3 regions of the Kitasatospora sp. NPDC001119 genome follow, and region 3 is predicted to be linked to each of the others. Evidence: riboswitches for the same ligand, from Rfam matches in the RefSeq annotation. Region 3 holds a riboswitch; each other region holds the start of a gene.
The links. A riboswitch is a leader RNA that binds a small molecule or an ion and turns the genes downstream of it on or off. The one in region 3 is predicted to bind cobalamin.

Region 1: another riboswitch for cobalamin. It lies ahead of ACWDD9_RS17430 (cobalamin biosynthesis protein); the one in region 3 lies ahead of ACWDD9_RS05290 (Nickel transporter NicT).
Region 2: another riboswitch for cobalamin. It lies ahead of ACWDD9_RS32230 (prenyltransferase/squalene oxidase repeat-containing protein); the one in region 3 lies ahead of ACWDD9_RS05290 (Nickel transporter NicT).

The regions. Positions count from the first base shown of each region.
Region 1 is NZ_JBSFKI010000012.1:164,672-169,419, forward strand. Features, by position in the region: gene ACWDD9_RS17425 (cobyric acid synthase) at 1-973, opposite strand, end outside; gene ACWDD9_RS17430 (cobalamin biosynthesis protein) at 970-1,983, opposite strand; cobalamin riboswitch at 2,092-2,222, opposite strand; gene ACWDD9_RS17435 (alpha/beta hydrolase family protein) at 2,537-3,643, shown strand; gene ACWDD9_RS17440 (hypothetical protein) at 4,371-4,748, shown strand, end outside.
Region 2 is NZ_JBSFKI010000032.1:13,413-18,160, reverse strand. Features, by position in the region: gene ACWDD9_RS32240 (amidohydrolase) at 1-1,103, opposite strand, end outside; gene cobF (precorrin-6A synthase (deacetylating)) at 1,351-2,109, opposite strand; cobalamin riboswitch at 2,247-2,367, shown strand; gene ACWDD9_RS32230 (prenyltransferase/squalene oxidase repeat-containing protein) at 2,466-3,557, shown strand; gene ACWDD9_RS32225 (hypothetical protein) at 3,587-4,066, shown strand; gene ACWDD9_RS32220 (hypothetical protein) at 4,133-4,321, opposite strand; gene ACWDD9_RS32215 (protein kinase domain-containing protein) at 4,605-4,748, shown strand, end outside.
Region 3 is NZ_JBSFKI010000003.1:226,251-230,998, reverse strand. Features, by position in the region: gene ACWDD9_RS05305 (AAA family ATPase) at 1-98, shown strand, start outside; gene ACWDD9_RS05300 (hypothetical protein) at 143-1,816, opposite strand; gene ACWDD9_RS05295 (ArsR/SmtB family transcription factor) at 1,958-2,341, opposite strand; cobalamin riboswitch at 2,424-2,636, shown strand; gene ACWDD9_RS05290 (Nickel transporter NicT) at 2,668-3,783, shown strand; gene rpmG (50S ribosomal protein L33) at 3,850-4,014, opposite strand; gene rpmB (50S ribosomal protein L28) at 4,159-4,395, shown strand; gene rpsN (30S ribosomal protein S14) at 4,395-4,700, shown strand; gene ACWDD9_RS05270 (CobW family GTP-binding protein) at 4,706-4,748, shown strand, end outside.

The sequences.
Region 1 (4,748 bases), on a different contig from region 3:
TCAGGGCCGGCTCCAGGCCGCGCTCGCGCAGCCAGGCGAGGTCCGCGACGGTGGCCCGGGTACCGGGCAGCACCACCAGGTCGGCGTCGGCCAGCTCCTCCGGCCTGGTCGCCCAGCGGACCAGCACGCCCGGCTCCTGCGCGAGCGCGTCCATGTCGGTGAAGTTGGACAGCCGGGGGAAGCGCACCACGGCCACCCGCAGCACGTCCGCGCCGAGCGGCCCGGGCCCGTCCGCCCGGTCCGCCACGGTGGACAGGTCCAGCGAGTCCTCGGCGTCCAGCCAGAGCCCGGGCAGCATCGGCAGCGTGCCCAGCACCGGACGGCCGGTCAGCTCGTGCAGCATCTCCAGCCCGGGCGCCAGCAGCCGCGCGTCGCCGCGGAACTTGTTGACGAACCAGCCCGCCACGTGCCGCTGGTCCTCCGCCGACAGCAGCGCCAGCGTCCCGTACATCGCCGCGAAGACCCCGCCGCGGTCGATGTCCCCGACCACCACCACCGGCAGGGCGGCGGCCGTGGCCAGGCCCATGTTGGCGATGTCGCGGTCGCGCAGGTTGATCTCGGCGGGCGATCCCGCGCCCTCGCAGACCACCACGTCGTAGCGGCCGCGCAGGTCGGCCAGGCACTCCAGGGCGCGCTCCAGCAGGACGGGCTTGCGCTCGCGGTAGTCCAGCGCGCCGACCTCGGCCACCGGCCGGCCGAGCAGCACCACCTGGCTGCGGCCGTCCGCGCCCGGCTTGAGCAGCACCGGGTTCATCGCCGCCTCCGGCTCCACCCGGGCGGCCTGCGCCTGCATCGCCTGGGCGCGGCCGATCTCGGCGCCGTCGGCGGTGACGAAGGAGTTGAGCGACATGTTCTGCGCCTTGAACGGCGCGACCCGCACGCCCTGGCGGGCGAGCCACCGGCAGATCCCGGCCGTCACCACGCTCTTGCCCGCGTCCGAGGTCGTCCCCGCGACCAGCAGTGCGTTGCTCATGCCCGTCCCCTCTTCTTCAGCAGTGCCCGCAGCAGGACGTGCCCCGCGACCGTCGTACCCAGCGCCAGTGCGCCCACCCGCCGGGAGAGCGCGCAGGCCCGCTCGATGTCGTCCACCGTCACCGGCCGCAGCTCCGCGCCCAGGACGGGCCGGTGCTCCACCCGCTCCCCGTACCGCAGCGTGCCGCCCAGTCGGACGCCCACCGCGCCGGCGAACGCCGATTCGGCCTGGCCCGCGTTCGGGCTCGGGTGCGCGGAGCCGTCGCGCCGCCAGACCCGCCAGGCGGTCCGGGGCTCGGGGGCGGCGGCCACCGTCAGCAGCGCCGTCAGCCGGGCGCCCGGCCAGCCCGCCACGTCGTCCAGCCGGGCCGAGGCCCAGCCGAACCGGGCGTAGCGGGGCGAGCGGTGGCCGACCATGGCGTCCAGGGTGTTCACGGCGCGGAAGGCCAGCAGGCCGGGGGTGCCGGCCAGGGCGCCCCAGGTCAGCGCGTTCACCACGGCGTCGGCGGTGTTCTCGGCCACCGACTCGACCACCGCCCGGGCGATCTGCTGCCCGTCCAGCGCGCTCGGGTCCCGCCCGCACAGGTGCGGCAGCCGCTCCCGGGCGGCGGCGAGGTCGCCGGCGGCCAGCGAGCGGCCGATGGTGCGGGCCTCCCGGGTCAGCGAGGTGCCGCCAAGCACCGTCCAGGTCGCGGCCGCCGCCAGCGCCGCCCGGCCCAGCGGGCGCCGGCCCACCGTACGGTCCAGGGCGAACGCGCCCGCCGCGACCGCGCCCACGCACAGCGCGGTGTACCCGGCCCCGGCGGCGCGGTCGTCGCGCCACAGCCGCCGCTCCAGCCGGGTCGCGGCGCTGCCGAAGAAGGCCACCGGGTGGCCCCGGCGGGGGTCGGCGAAGCGGGCGTCGGCGGCGTAGCCCGCGGCGGCGCCGAGTGCGAACACGGCGGCGCGGGCCAGCGGGCGCGAGGCTCGGGTCAGCGGGCGCGGAGCGGGGGAAGGCGCGCGCGGGGTCATCGGCCGCACGGCGGAGGGCAGCTCGGAGTCCGGCCGGGCGGGGCAGCCTGCATCGCGTGCGTGTCCTCACTCAGGGTCCGCGCCCTGGATCGACGTGACGGCGGCGAGAGTCTCCTGGCTTCCGGGTCGAACGCACCCCCGGGGCCTTCCAGCGGCCGTCGACGGCCCGCCGTGGCGATGTTCCGAGCGTGCTCCCCGGTGACAGTGGCGGGACCGCGCCGGACTTCCACCGGCTTCCTCTCCATGCCTCCGTTTGGCCCCAGGATCCCATCACGGGCCCGAACCGGGAGTCAACCGAGGTCACGGAGGGGTTGGTCACACGGGGACGCCGCTGACGCCCGGTCGGATCGCCCGGCGCGGCCCCGCCCCGACCCCCGCCACCGGCACCCCCTGAGTACTGCCCTGAGCGCCCCGGGAGCGCCCGCCGGGTGACCCGGACGGCCCAGCCCGGTGGCCGGTCGGGCGGAGCGCCGGTGAACTGGGGCTCGAACACCGTCCGGTCCGTGAAGAACGTCCGTGAACGACGTCCGTGAACAACAGAGCGGGGAGCGAGATGCGTTGGGGAACCGCCGCCGTCGTGGCGGCCGCCGCGGTGGGGGCCGCCGTGCTGGTGGTCGGCCGCCGGGCCTCCGAGCGGATGGTCCGTCCGGTGACCGCCGTCCAGGAGTCCGGGCCGGTCCAGGTCCGCGCCCTCGCCGCCGGCCGGGTCACCTTCACCCGCGGCCCCGCGAGCCTGCGCCCCGGCCGCTGGGCGGTGGAGTGGGCGGACGGCGGGCACGCGGTCGTCGAGGAGGTGCTGCACGCCGACGAACAGGGCGTCACCCGCCGACTGGTCCGCGCCGACCGGGGCACCCTCGTCCCCGGCACGGAGGTCCGCTTCACCCCGCGGGTCCACCTCGGCGACCCCACCGAGGCGCTCGGCCTGGCCTTCGCCGACACCACCGCCGACGGCGAGCTCGGCGCCCTCCCCGCCTGGCGGCTCGACGGCAAGCGCGGCACCTGGGTGATCCTGGTGCACGGCCCCGGCGACGACCGCCGGCAGACCCTCCCGGTGCTCCCCGTCCTCGACCGGCTCGGCCTGCCCGCCCTCGCCGTCACCTACCGCGGCGACCGGGGCGCCCCCGCCTCCCCGGACGGGCTCAGCCACTTCGGCGAGACCGAGTGGCGCGACATCGAGGCGGCGGTACGGCTGGCGCTCGACAGCGGCGCGGGCAAGGTGATCCTGTACGGCTGGTCCGTCGGCGCGACCATCGTGCTGCAGACCGTGGCCCGCTCCGCCTGGTCGCACGCCGTCCGCGGTCTGATCCTCGACTCGCCCGTGCTCGACCTGCCCGCCTCCGCCCGCCGGGACGCCGCCCGGGCCGGCTTCCAGGGCGTCGCCGCCGAGCTCGGCGCCCTCGCCGCCGAGGGCCGCACCGGGGTCGACCTCGCCGACTTCGGCCGCATCGCCGACGGCACCGACCTGCGGGTGCCGACCCTCCTCCTGCACAGCCCAGGGGACCGGATCGCGCCCTTCGGCGCCGCCGAGAAGCTGGCCGCCGCCCGCCGCGACGTGGTGAGCCTCCAGCCCTTCCCCGGCGCCGACCACGCCACCCTCTGGAACACCGCCCCCGACCGCTACACCGAACTCCTCCGCCGCTGGCTCACCCCGCTGCTCTAGGACCTGTCTTCGGACTCCCGTCGTTCGCCCCGCAGAGGCGAGTCCGAAGACCGGCCCTGGCCCCTCAACCACCCCCCCTGTGCGCGAGGGCGTTTTCGGCTGGTCCCCGCCGCTTTTCCCGGCGCGATTCCCCCCGTCCGAGAATGAACGTTCCTCCCATTCCTCCGGGCCCGCGTGAAAAGTCGGCCCGGCCGACTTCCGGTGCGGCTCGATCCCGATCACCCCGCCCGCCATCCGTCCGGATTCGGGCTGGACAGTCCTGCCGGGCGTCGCCGGGCCGAAACGCCCCCGTACGGGCCCCTCGGCTGTCAGGAGCAATATTTGGCCCGACCCCTTACCCCCCACCCGTACGCACGGTGACCGCCCGAGCATTCCCGGCAACCGGGCCGCCCCCCGTGGCATGGGCAGGTCACACGTTTCCGGCCAGGCGGTTTGCCGTTGTTGCCCGATCTTGCGGAGGTGCCACCGGCGGTCGCCCGGTCGTACGGACAACCGGATGTGACAGAAGGCCGGTACAAGGGGAAGACTGCTCGACGTGACGTCTCGGAACCCGCGCGACCGTGATGCCCCGCTCCCGCCGACGATCGGTACCGGTGCGACGGTGACCCGTCTCCCCGGAACGGCCCAACGGCCCGCCGGTGGCAGGCCGGGCGGGGCGGGAGTCCCCCGTAACGCAGTACCCCGGCGACGAGGGCCCGCTCCGGCTCCCGGGCGGGGCAGGGTTCCCGTGCCGGAGGGCTTTCCGGCACCCTCCGAGCTGGCGCCGCTGGCCCGCCGGATGCTGGTGGACGCCGTCCGGGTCGCCCGCTGGGCCGGTGAGCTGGCCGAGGTCGACAAGCGCGGCGAGCTGCTCCCGGACGACGCCCGCGCGGCGGGCCGGGCCCTGGCCATGACGGTCGGTGCCGCCGCCAAGGCGTGGGGGCAGGCGCTGCTGGTGGGCCTGGTGGAGGCCCGGGACGGCGGAGCCGGCCCCGGCTGGCGCCTGCACGCCTGGGAGCACGACGACGAGGCCGTGGTGCGCGGCTGGTCGGCGCTGTTCGACGCCTGGACCCTGCTCGCCCCGGTGCCGCCCGCGGCGCTGCGCGGCGTCTTCGCCGTCCTGGCC
Region 2 (4,748 bases), on a different contig from region 3:
ACCGCGAGGTCGCGCCGGATCGTCTCGTCGTACGTCGCGTGTAGCCGGAAGCCCCAGCCGTGCTCGGTGAGCAGGCGCACGGCCTTGGCGAACTCCCCTTCGTAGGCGTTCAGTTCGGGGCGCGGCTCGGCGAAGTTCTCGAAGTCGGCGGCGGCCCAGGTGAGGTTCTCGCCGGCGCCGTTCAGCCGCAGCCACTCGTCGCCGTCCCCGGGCCGGACCGTCTCGACCCAGCGGGTGAGGTCGTCGACTTCCTGGCCGGGGGTCTGCGGGAACAGGTGGTAGGCGATGCGGAGCGAGAGCAGCCCGTCGCGGGCGAGTTCGGTCACCGTGGCGTAGTTCTCCGGGAAGCTCTGGAACCCGCCGGCGGCGTCGATCGCGGAGGTCAGCCCGAAGCGGTTCAGCTCGCGCAGGAAGTGCCGGGTGGACGTCCTGCGCTCCTCGCCCTCCAGTGTCGGGGCCTTGGCGAGCGTGGAGTAGAGGACCAGGGCGCTCGGGGCGGCCAGCAGCATGCCGTTGGGCTCGCCGCCGCGGCCCCGGACGATCTGGCCGCCCTTCGGGTCCGGGGTGTCGCGGGTGTAGCCGACGGCGCGCAGCGCGGCGCGGTTGAGGACCGCCGACTGGTAGAGGTGGAGGACGAACACCGGGGTGTCCGGCGCCGCCTCGTTCAGCTCGGCGGGGGTCGGCAGCCGCCGCTCGGCGAACTGCTCCGCCGACCAGCCGCCGACGACCCGCACCCACTGCCCCCGGGGCGTCCGGGCGGCCTGCTCCCGCAGCATCGCCAGGCCCTGGCGCAGCGACCGCACACCGTCCCAGCGCAGCTCCAGGACGTAGTTGAGGCCACCGCGGATCACGTGCAGGTGCGCGTCGTTGAGGCCGGGCACCACGCGGCGGCCGAGCGCGTCGACCACCACCGTGGACGGGCCGACGGCCGGGGCTATGTCCGCGTCGTCCCCGACGGCCGTGATCAGGCCGTTCCGGATGGCGAGGGCGCCGGCCTGCGGGCGGCGGGCGTCCCCGGTGTGGATCCGGGCGTTGCGGACGACGACGTCGGCGGCGTGTTCGGTGACGTTCTCCGTGCGGGGGACCAGCCCGCCGACCGGCATTGCAGGCACCTCGACGGCCTCCAGTCATGGGTTCGGGCCGCCGCCCGGAGCGGGCGGCGGCGCGGCGCGGTCGAGCCGGACGAGCCCAAGAGGCTGTCCTGTTCGCTCTCATGACGGAACGTTAGGCAGTGGCATGGTGTCGGAGTTGGCCCACAGTGCACCGGCACCGGTCCGGGAGCGCACCGGCCGGGCGCGAGGGCGGTGTCCGAGTGTCGGCCGGGGGTCGAACCGGGGCGGCGCCCGCCGGTCAGCTCTCGGAGCGCCGCAGCAGGTAGGTGTCCATGATCCAGCCCTTGCGCGCGCGGGCCGACTCGCGCAACTCGCTGATCCGCGGGGCGGCTTCGGCCAGCGGACCGGCGACGAGGATCTCGTCGGGGGTGCCGAGGTACGCGCCGTAACGGATCTCCAGCCCCTCCGGGTCGATCCCGGTGAAGGCGGCGCGGCCGTCGAGCATCACCACGACGTCGTCCACGTCCTCGGGGAAGCCCTCGGCCAGCCGGCGGCCGGTGGTGATCTGCACCGGGCGGCCGACCCGGGTCAGCGTGCTGCGGTGGCGGGCGGCGAGCGCGGAGACGCTGCTGATGCCCGGGACCACCTCGTAGTCGAAGCCGACGGCGCCGCGGGCCAGGACGTCGTCCACCACGGCGATGACGCTGTCGTAGAGGCTCGGATCCCCCCAGACCAGGAACGCGCCCGTCTCGCCCTCACCGAGGTGCTCGGAGAGCAACTGCTCGACCAGGTCGGCCCGGCGGACGCGCCAGTCGTCCACGGCGGCCGCGTACGCGGGGGTGGTCCGGTCCCGCTCCGCGTCCGGCGCCTCGACCACCCGGTGGCCTGGCCGGCCGTGCTCGGCCAGCATCCGGCGGCGCAGCCGGATCAGGTCCTGCCGGTCCTCGTTCTTGTCGAGGATGAAGAAGACGTCCGTGCGGGCGAGCGCCTTGACCGCCTGCAGGGTGAGGTGGTCGGGGTCGCCCGCGCCGATGCCGATGACGAAGATGTGCCGCATGGGAGGCATTCTGCCGTCCGGGACGCCCTGGTCGCGTCGGCGGCCGGGAGGGGCGCGTCCCGATGTCGGGCGGCGGCCACCGTGATGTCACGTTCGAACCCTTGACCGGATCTTTTCCGTATCGCCATGATGGGCCGTCATGTTGTGACTCCGCCGCTGGGGGAAGTCCGGTTCGAATCCGGCGCTGGCCCGCAACGGTAGGCCGCCGGCTCCTGGTCGGAGGCGAGCCCGAGTACCCGTCGGCGGAGGCGTGTCGTCCCTCCTCCCGTCGTGGTCCGCGGGCCGGAGCCCCGAGGGCCGCCCCGGCTGTCGCCGCCGCCCTCCGGGCCCCTGCGCGCGGGCCCGGAAAGGCCACCATGCCCACGCTCCGCCGCACCCTCGGTCTGCTCGCGATACCCGCCGTGGCGCTCGCCACCGCACTCCCGGCGGTCACCGCCGCCCACGCCGCGCCCGTGAACGCGACCGCCGCCGCGACCTCGTCCCCGACGGTCCGTCCCGACGCCGCCGCGGGCGGCTGGCTGGCCCGCCAACTCGTCGACGGCGACCACTTCGAGTCCGTCTTCAACGGGACCGCCTACCCCGACCAGGGCCTCACCATCGACGCCGTACTGGCCTTCGCCGCCTCGCGCGGCTCCGACGAGGCCGCCGCGAAGGCCACCGCCTGGCTGGCGAAGCCCGAGATCATCGGCGGCTACCTCGGCGACGGCACCACCGAGGCCTACGCGGGCGCGACCGCCAAGCTGCTGCTCGCCGTCGAGGTCCGCGGCGGGGACCCGACGGCCTTCGGCGGCGTCGACCTGCCGGCCCGCCTGCGGTCGCTGCAGACCGCCGAGGGCCGGTTCTCCGACCGCTCCCAGTGGGGCGACTACAGCAACACCTTCGGCCAGTCCCTCGCCGTGATCGCCCTGCACCGCACGCCCGGTGGCGCCCCGGCGGCGGCCGTGGACTTCCTGGCGAACAGCCAGTGCGCGGACGGCGGCTTCCCGCTCTCCTTCGGCCAGGCCGCCTGCACCAGCGACGCCGACGCCACCGCGCTCGCCGTCCAGGCCCTCGCCGCCACCGGGCGCGCCGCCAAGGCGAACACGGGCCTGGGCTGGCTCACCGCCCACCAGAACGCCGACGGCGGCTTCGCGGCCGCCGGGGCGACCGCCTCCAACGCCAACAGCACCGGCCTGGCCACCCAGGCGCTGCTCTCCGGCGGACGCCTCGGCCCCGGCCTCAAGGCCTGGGGCCGGCTGGTGAAGCTCCAGCAGGGCTGCTCCGCCGACCCGGCGGTCCGCGGCGCCGTCGCCTACGACGCGACCGGCTTCAACGCGGGCACCGGCGCCCGGGCCACGGCGCAGGCCGTCCTCGGCCTCGCGGGCACCCCGCTGTCCACGCTCTCCGCCTCCGGGGCCGCCCCCGACGCCCCGACCCAGGCCTGCCCGCCGGCGCCGGCCACGCGCTGAACCACGCTGACACCGCGAGGAGTTCACCGATGAGCGACACCCCCACCCCGGTCCGCCCGGCCCGCCGTACGCTCGGGTCGATCGCCGCCGCGGCGGCCCTCACCGCCGGACTGCTCGGCGTCTGCGCCGTCCAGGCGCCGCAGGCGCGGGCGGCCGCCTGCGGCGGCACCACCGGCGTCACCGTCGTGGTCGACTTCACCGCCGTCGGCGGCGGCATCCAGACCGGCTGCGCGCCCGGCGACCCGGCCAGCGGCCTGGCCGCGCTCACCGGCGCCGGATTCTCGTACGCCTTCCACCCGCGCTACCCGGGCTTCGTCTGCACCATCAACGCCCTGCCGACGACCTGCACCAACCCGACCGGCAGCGCCTACTGGTCGTACTGGCACGCCCAGCACGGCGGCCCCTGGTCGTACAGCACCCTGGGCGCGGGCAGCTACGACCCGGCCCCCGGCGACGTCGAGGGCTGGTCCTTCGGCGCCGGCGCACAGCCGGGCACCACCGCGCCCTGACAGGCGGAGGGCCACCGGCGCCCCGGCCCCTTCTCCGGAAGGGGCCGGGGCGCCGGTGCCAGGGGCTCAGGCGCCGCGGGACGCTCGGCGCCGCCGGTCGAGGTGTCCGACCAGCCGTACGGTTGCCACCGCGGCGGCCGTGAACAACAGGGTGTCGACCATGGTGCCCGCGGTGGTCAGCCACGCGGGGTCGTCGCCGTCGGGCACGCGCGTCGCGGTGAACAGCCCGCCGACGCCCGTCGAACGTACTGTCATTCGACGGCCGCGCCCACTCGCGGTCCTCCCTGAGGATCCGGTCCATCGTCATGGGTTTCGGTGTTCTCGTCCCGGCCGGGCCGGCCGTCGGCATCCAGATCACGCCGACGTGGTGGTCCACTTCCGCCGCCGGCCCCGCGGACCGACCTCTCGGCGTGCCGGCCTGGCCCCGCGGGTACGGCTTCGCACTCGGCGTGCGCGGTTGACCCGACATCACGACGAAGGCCCAGGCGGCCCCGGGGCGGCCTGTCATGACACGGCGTCAGATCGCATACTCGTCGGTATGAGCGATCGGAATGGGGCGGCGTCGGCCTGGAAGGTCGGCGATGTGATCGAGGGGCTGTACCGGGTCGACCAGGTGCACGAGGCCGGCGGGATGGGCCTGGTGTACCGGGTCTGGCACCTGGGGTGGGGGACCGACCTGGCG
Region 3 (4,748 bases):
CGCAGGCCCACACCCTGCTCGTCACCCTCGCCGAGGAGCTGGACGACGCGGAGCTGGCGGAGCGCAGCCGCGAGCGGCTGCGGCAGCTGGCGGGCTGAGGGGCGGTCCGGGCCGAGGGGCGGTCCGTAGCGGGCGGGCGGGGTCAGGGCCCGGTGCGGAAGGACACCCGGGTGCGGTCCCCGCCGGTGCGGACGGTGAGTCCGTGCTCGGGGAGGCCGGCCGGGTCGCCGCCGTCGGCGAGCCAGCAGGCCACGGCCGAGCCGAGCAGCAGCGGGTCGACGGCGGGGTCGGGGCGGCCCCAGTCCGGTTCGGCGCGGGCCTCCAGCAGCCGGCCGCCGTGCAGCCGGAGCAGGTGGCGGGCCGGGCCGAGGGCGGCCACCGCGACGGCGAGGCCGGGCAGTTCGGCGGCGGTGTCGGCGAGCCAGCGGGTGGCGGGGCGTTCGGCGTGCGCCTCGGTGCGGGCGATCACCTCGGCCGTGTAGCGCAGGGCGTCGCCCGGGTGCTCGTCGGTGAGGGCGTGGAAGCCGCGCGGGGTGTGGTCGTCCGGGTGGAAGGGGTAGCGCCGCAGGCTCACCTCGGTCCCCTCGGTGCTGCCCTCGACGTCGTACGCGGTGGGCCACTCGGCGGCCCCGGGGCAGGGGGCGGGCCTGGGGTAGGGCGGCAGGGCCGGTTCGTCCCCGGGCTCGTCCAGGCCGTCCAGGAAGGAGTAGAGCAGCGGGCGCAGCAGCCGGGCGGATTCGCCGCGGTGGGCGAGCGAGCGGTCGGTGATCTCGCGCAGGCCGGCCGGGGCCTCGGCGAGGGCCCGTTCGAGCTGGGCGGCGAGGTCCCCGTCCGGGTCGAGGACGGGGGCGGCCTGGCCGAAGGCGTAGCTGGGGGAGCGCGGGTCGAGTTCGGCGGCGCCGGTGGCGACGAGCATGGTGCGGTGTTCCAGGGCGGCGCCGTAGACGGTGACCGAGCCGTGGTCGCCGATCACGCAGTCGGCGGCGACGAGCGCGGCCTGCCAGCCCTGGTGGGGCGGGATCAGGCGCAGGCCCATCCGGCGGGCGTCGTCGAGCAGCGCCCCGGGGGCGTGGCGGCTCCACACGTTGGGGTGCAGCACGACGGCCACCGTGTACTCGTCGGCGGGCAGTTGGCGGACGAGCCGCCGGGGCAGGTCGGGGTGGCGGCCGAATAACGAGTGCTCGCTCCAGGTGGAGCTGACGACGACGAGCCGTCGGCCGCCGACGGCGCCGAGCGCGGCGCGGTAGCCGTCCCGGGAGCGCCGGCTGGCGAGCATCCGGTCGAAGCACGGGTCGCCGACCACCCGGGCGACGTCCAGGGCCTCGGGGCAGGAGGTCCGCAGCCGGTCCAGCTGTTCGGGGTGGGAGAGCCCGAGGACGTCCACGAACACCCGCCCGCGGTGGGTGAGTTCGTTGCGGGACAGGCCGGCGGCGCTGACCGTGTCGCCGGTGGACTCGGTGACCAGGCGGTTGTAGCCGGCGCCGTGCGGCAGGACGACGAGGCGGGCGTCCAGGCGGTGCATGGAGGAGTGGACGGCGCAGGCGACGGCCAGGTCGAAGCGGTGGCGGACGGCGTCGTCCCAGTCCAGCACGGTGAAGCCGGACAGGCCGTGCAGGTACTCGTCCAGGGCGCGGTCGGCGAAGACGGAACCGGGGTTGACGGTGAAGTACCACTCGATGCCGTGCGGGCTCAGCAGGGAGAGGACGTCCAGCACCCGGGTGGCCGAGGTGAGGGTGCGGGCGACCGCCAGCACGCGGGCCTTGACCGGGTCGGTGTTCCAGCGGTCGGCGGGCCAGGCATGGGGGTGGGACGGCACATCATGATCGTACTGGCCGGGGCCGTTCACGGCGCGCCTTCCCGAGCGGGAGTCAGCGGCCCGAGCGGGAGTCGGCGGACCGGGCAGGAGTCGGCGGACCGAGCGGGAGTCGGCAGATCGGGCAGGCGTCGGCGGGAGGGGTCAGCCCACTGCCGCGCTGGGCTCGTGGTGCTCGGCGGCGGCGCACTCGTCGAGGAGGGGGCGCATGGCCTCGTCCACGAGCCGGTAGCGCACCACTCGTCCGTCCCGGTCGCCGGTGACCACGCCGGCCGTGCGGAGCAGCCGCAGGGCCTGGGAGACGGCGGGGTCGCGCATGCCGGTGGCCACCGCGAGGTCGCTGACGGCGAGCGGGCCGGCCCGGTGGAGGGCGAGCAGCAGGGCGAGCCGTCCGGGGTCGGCGAGCAGGGAGAACCGCTCGGCCCAGGACCGGACGTGTGCGGGGTCGCCGATCGCGGCGATGGCCTCGCAGACCCGGTGCCCGTCGATGGTGCGGTGGCCCGCGCGGTCGGCCGGTACGAGATGCATGCGGACATTCTTGCAGGCGGTCGCCTGTGATCCTGGACACCTGCGCAGGTGCGCAGCCTTGCACGGGTCGGGGCGCGGCCCCTACGGTGTTCCCCGCCGTGGTGCTCGGGAAGACCGGTGACGGACCCTCAGGGGTCCCAGCCCGGAGCGGCCCTCGCCACTGTGATCGGGTCGTTCCTCCGCCCGCGGAGGAACGTCGTCCGTGCCCACGGAGCCACTGGGTGCCTCGCGCACCTGGGAAGGCGGGCACGGGTATCCCGTCAGCCAGGAGACCGGCCACGGCATCTCACGAGGTTTTCCACGAGGTGCTGGAGCGTGATCCGCAGATGACCCTGCCCGAAACCGTTGCCGCCGGCGCGAAGCCGGCCCCTTCCGTGCTGCCCAGCTTCAGATGGCGGCGCGAGGACACCGTCCGTACGGCCGGGCTGATGGCGGTGATCGTGGCCATGCACGTGGTGGCCTTCGGCACGCTGATCTTCCTGGTCGCGCCCGAGCGGTACGCGGTCGGTACCCAGGTCTTCGGGGTGGGCCTCGGCATCACCGCGTACACCCTCGGGATGCGGCACGCCTTCGACGCCGACCACATCGCGGTGATCGACAACACCACCCGCAAACTGATGGCGGACGGCAAGCGGCCGGTCTCGGTGGGCTTCTGGTTCGCCCTCGGGCACTCCTCGATGGTGGTGCTGATGGCCGCCCTGGTGGCGGGCGGCGCGCAGCTGGCGAACACACTGATGGACGACGAGTCGGCCACCCACAAGTGGCTGGGCGTGATCGGGACGACCACCTCCGGCGTGTTCCTCTACCTGATCGGTGCGCTCAACCTGGCGGCGCTGCTCGGCATCCTCAGGGTGTTCCGCTCGATGCGGGCCGGGAAGTTCGACGAGAAGGAGCTGGAGGCGCACCTCGACTCGCGCGGCTTCATGGCCCGGGTGCTGAACCGGGCGACCCGTTCGATCACCCGGCCGGGGCAGATGTTCCCGGTGGGCATGGTGCTGGGCCTGGGCTTCGACACGGCGACCGAGGTCACCCTGATGGTGATGGCCGGCTCGGGCGCGGCCTCCGGGCTGCCCTGGTACGCGATCGTCTGCCTGCCGCTGCTGTTCGCGGCGGGGATGAGCCTGTTCGACACCCTGGACGGGACGTTCATGAACTTCGCGTACCAGTGGGCCTTCGCCAACCCGGTCCGGAAGGTGTACTACAACCTGACCATCACGGGTCTGTCGATCGCGGTGGCCTTCATCATCGGCACCATCGAGCTGGTCGGGGTGCTGCACGAGAAGCTCGACCTGACCGACCCGGTCACCGGGTTCGTCGCGGACATCTCGCTGGACAACGTGGGCTACGCCATCGCCGGGCTGTTCGTGGTCGTCTGGGCGATCGCGATCGGGTACTGGAAGCTCGCCCGGGTCGAGCAGCGCTGGACGCCCGAGGGCTCCTGAGCCGAGCGGCCAGGCCGCGAACGGCGCCTCCCCGAGTCCGGGGAGGCGCCGTTCGCGCGTCCGGGGTCAGCGCTCCTCGCGGAAGTCGACGTGCCGGCCCGCGGCCGGGTCGTACTTGCGCAGGACCATCCGGTCCGGGTCGTTGCGGCGGTTCTTGCGGGTCACGTAGGTGAAGCCGGTGCCGGCGGTGGAGCGGAGCCTGATCACCGGGCGCAGTTCGCTGCGGGCCATGGGACGTCCTCCTGGGGTCTGGGGGTCGGGGTCTCGGGGTCCGGTCCGAGGGGTTGGCTCGAACCGTACATCGAAATGGAAGTCATTTTCATCTGGTGTAACGTGAGCCCGGTCCTGCCCATTCCCGGACGCCAGGGAGCACCCATGTCCGCCCGCTGCCAACTCACCGGCCGCCGGCCCGGCTTCGGCAACGCGATCTCGCACTCGCACCGCCGCACCGGCCGCCGCTTCGACCCCAACATCCAGCGCAAGCGCTACTGGCTGCCCGGCGAGGGCCGGTACGTCCGGCTGACGCTGAGCGCCAAGGGCATCCGCACCGTCGACGCGATCGGCGTCGAGGCCGCCGTCGCCCGCATCCGCGCCCGGGGGGAGAAGGTCTGATGGCCAAGCAGAGCAAGATCGCCAAGAACGAGCGGCGGCGCGCCGTCGTCGCCCGCCACGCCGAGCGCCGGGCCGAGCTCAAGCGGACCATCGCCCACCCCGGCACCGGCCCCGCCGAGCGCGCCGCCGCCCAGGCCGAGCTCGCCCGCCAGCCGCGCGACGCCAGCGCCACCCGGGTCCGCAACCGGGACGCCGTGGACGGCCGGCCCCGCGGCTACCTGCGGGCCTTCGGCCTCTCCCGGGTCAACCTGCGCGCGCACGCCCACGCCGGGCACCTGCCCGGCGTCCGCAAGGCGAGCTGGTGAGCGCCGTGGACGGGACCAGGCTGCCGGTGGTGGTCGTCGCCGGCCTGC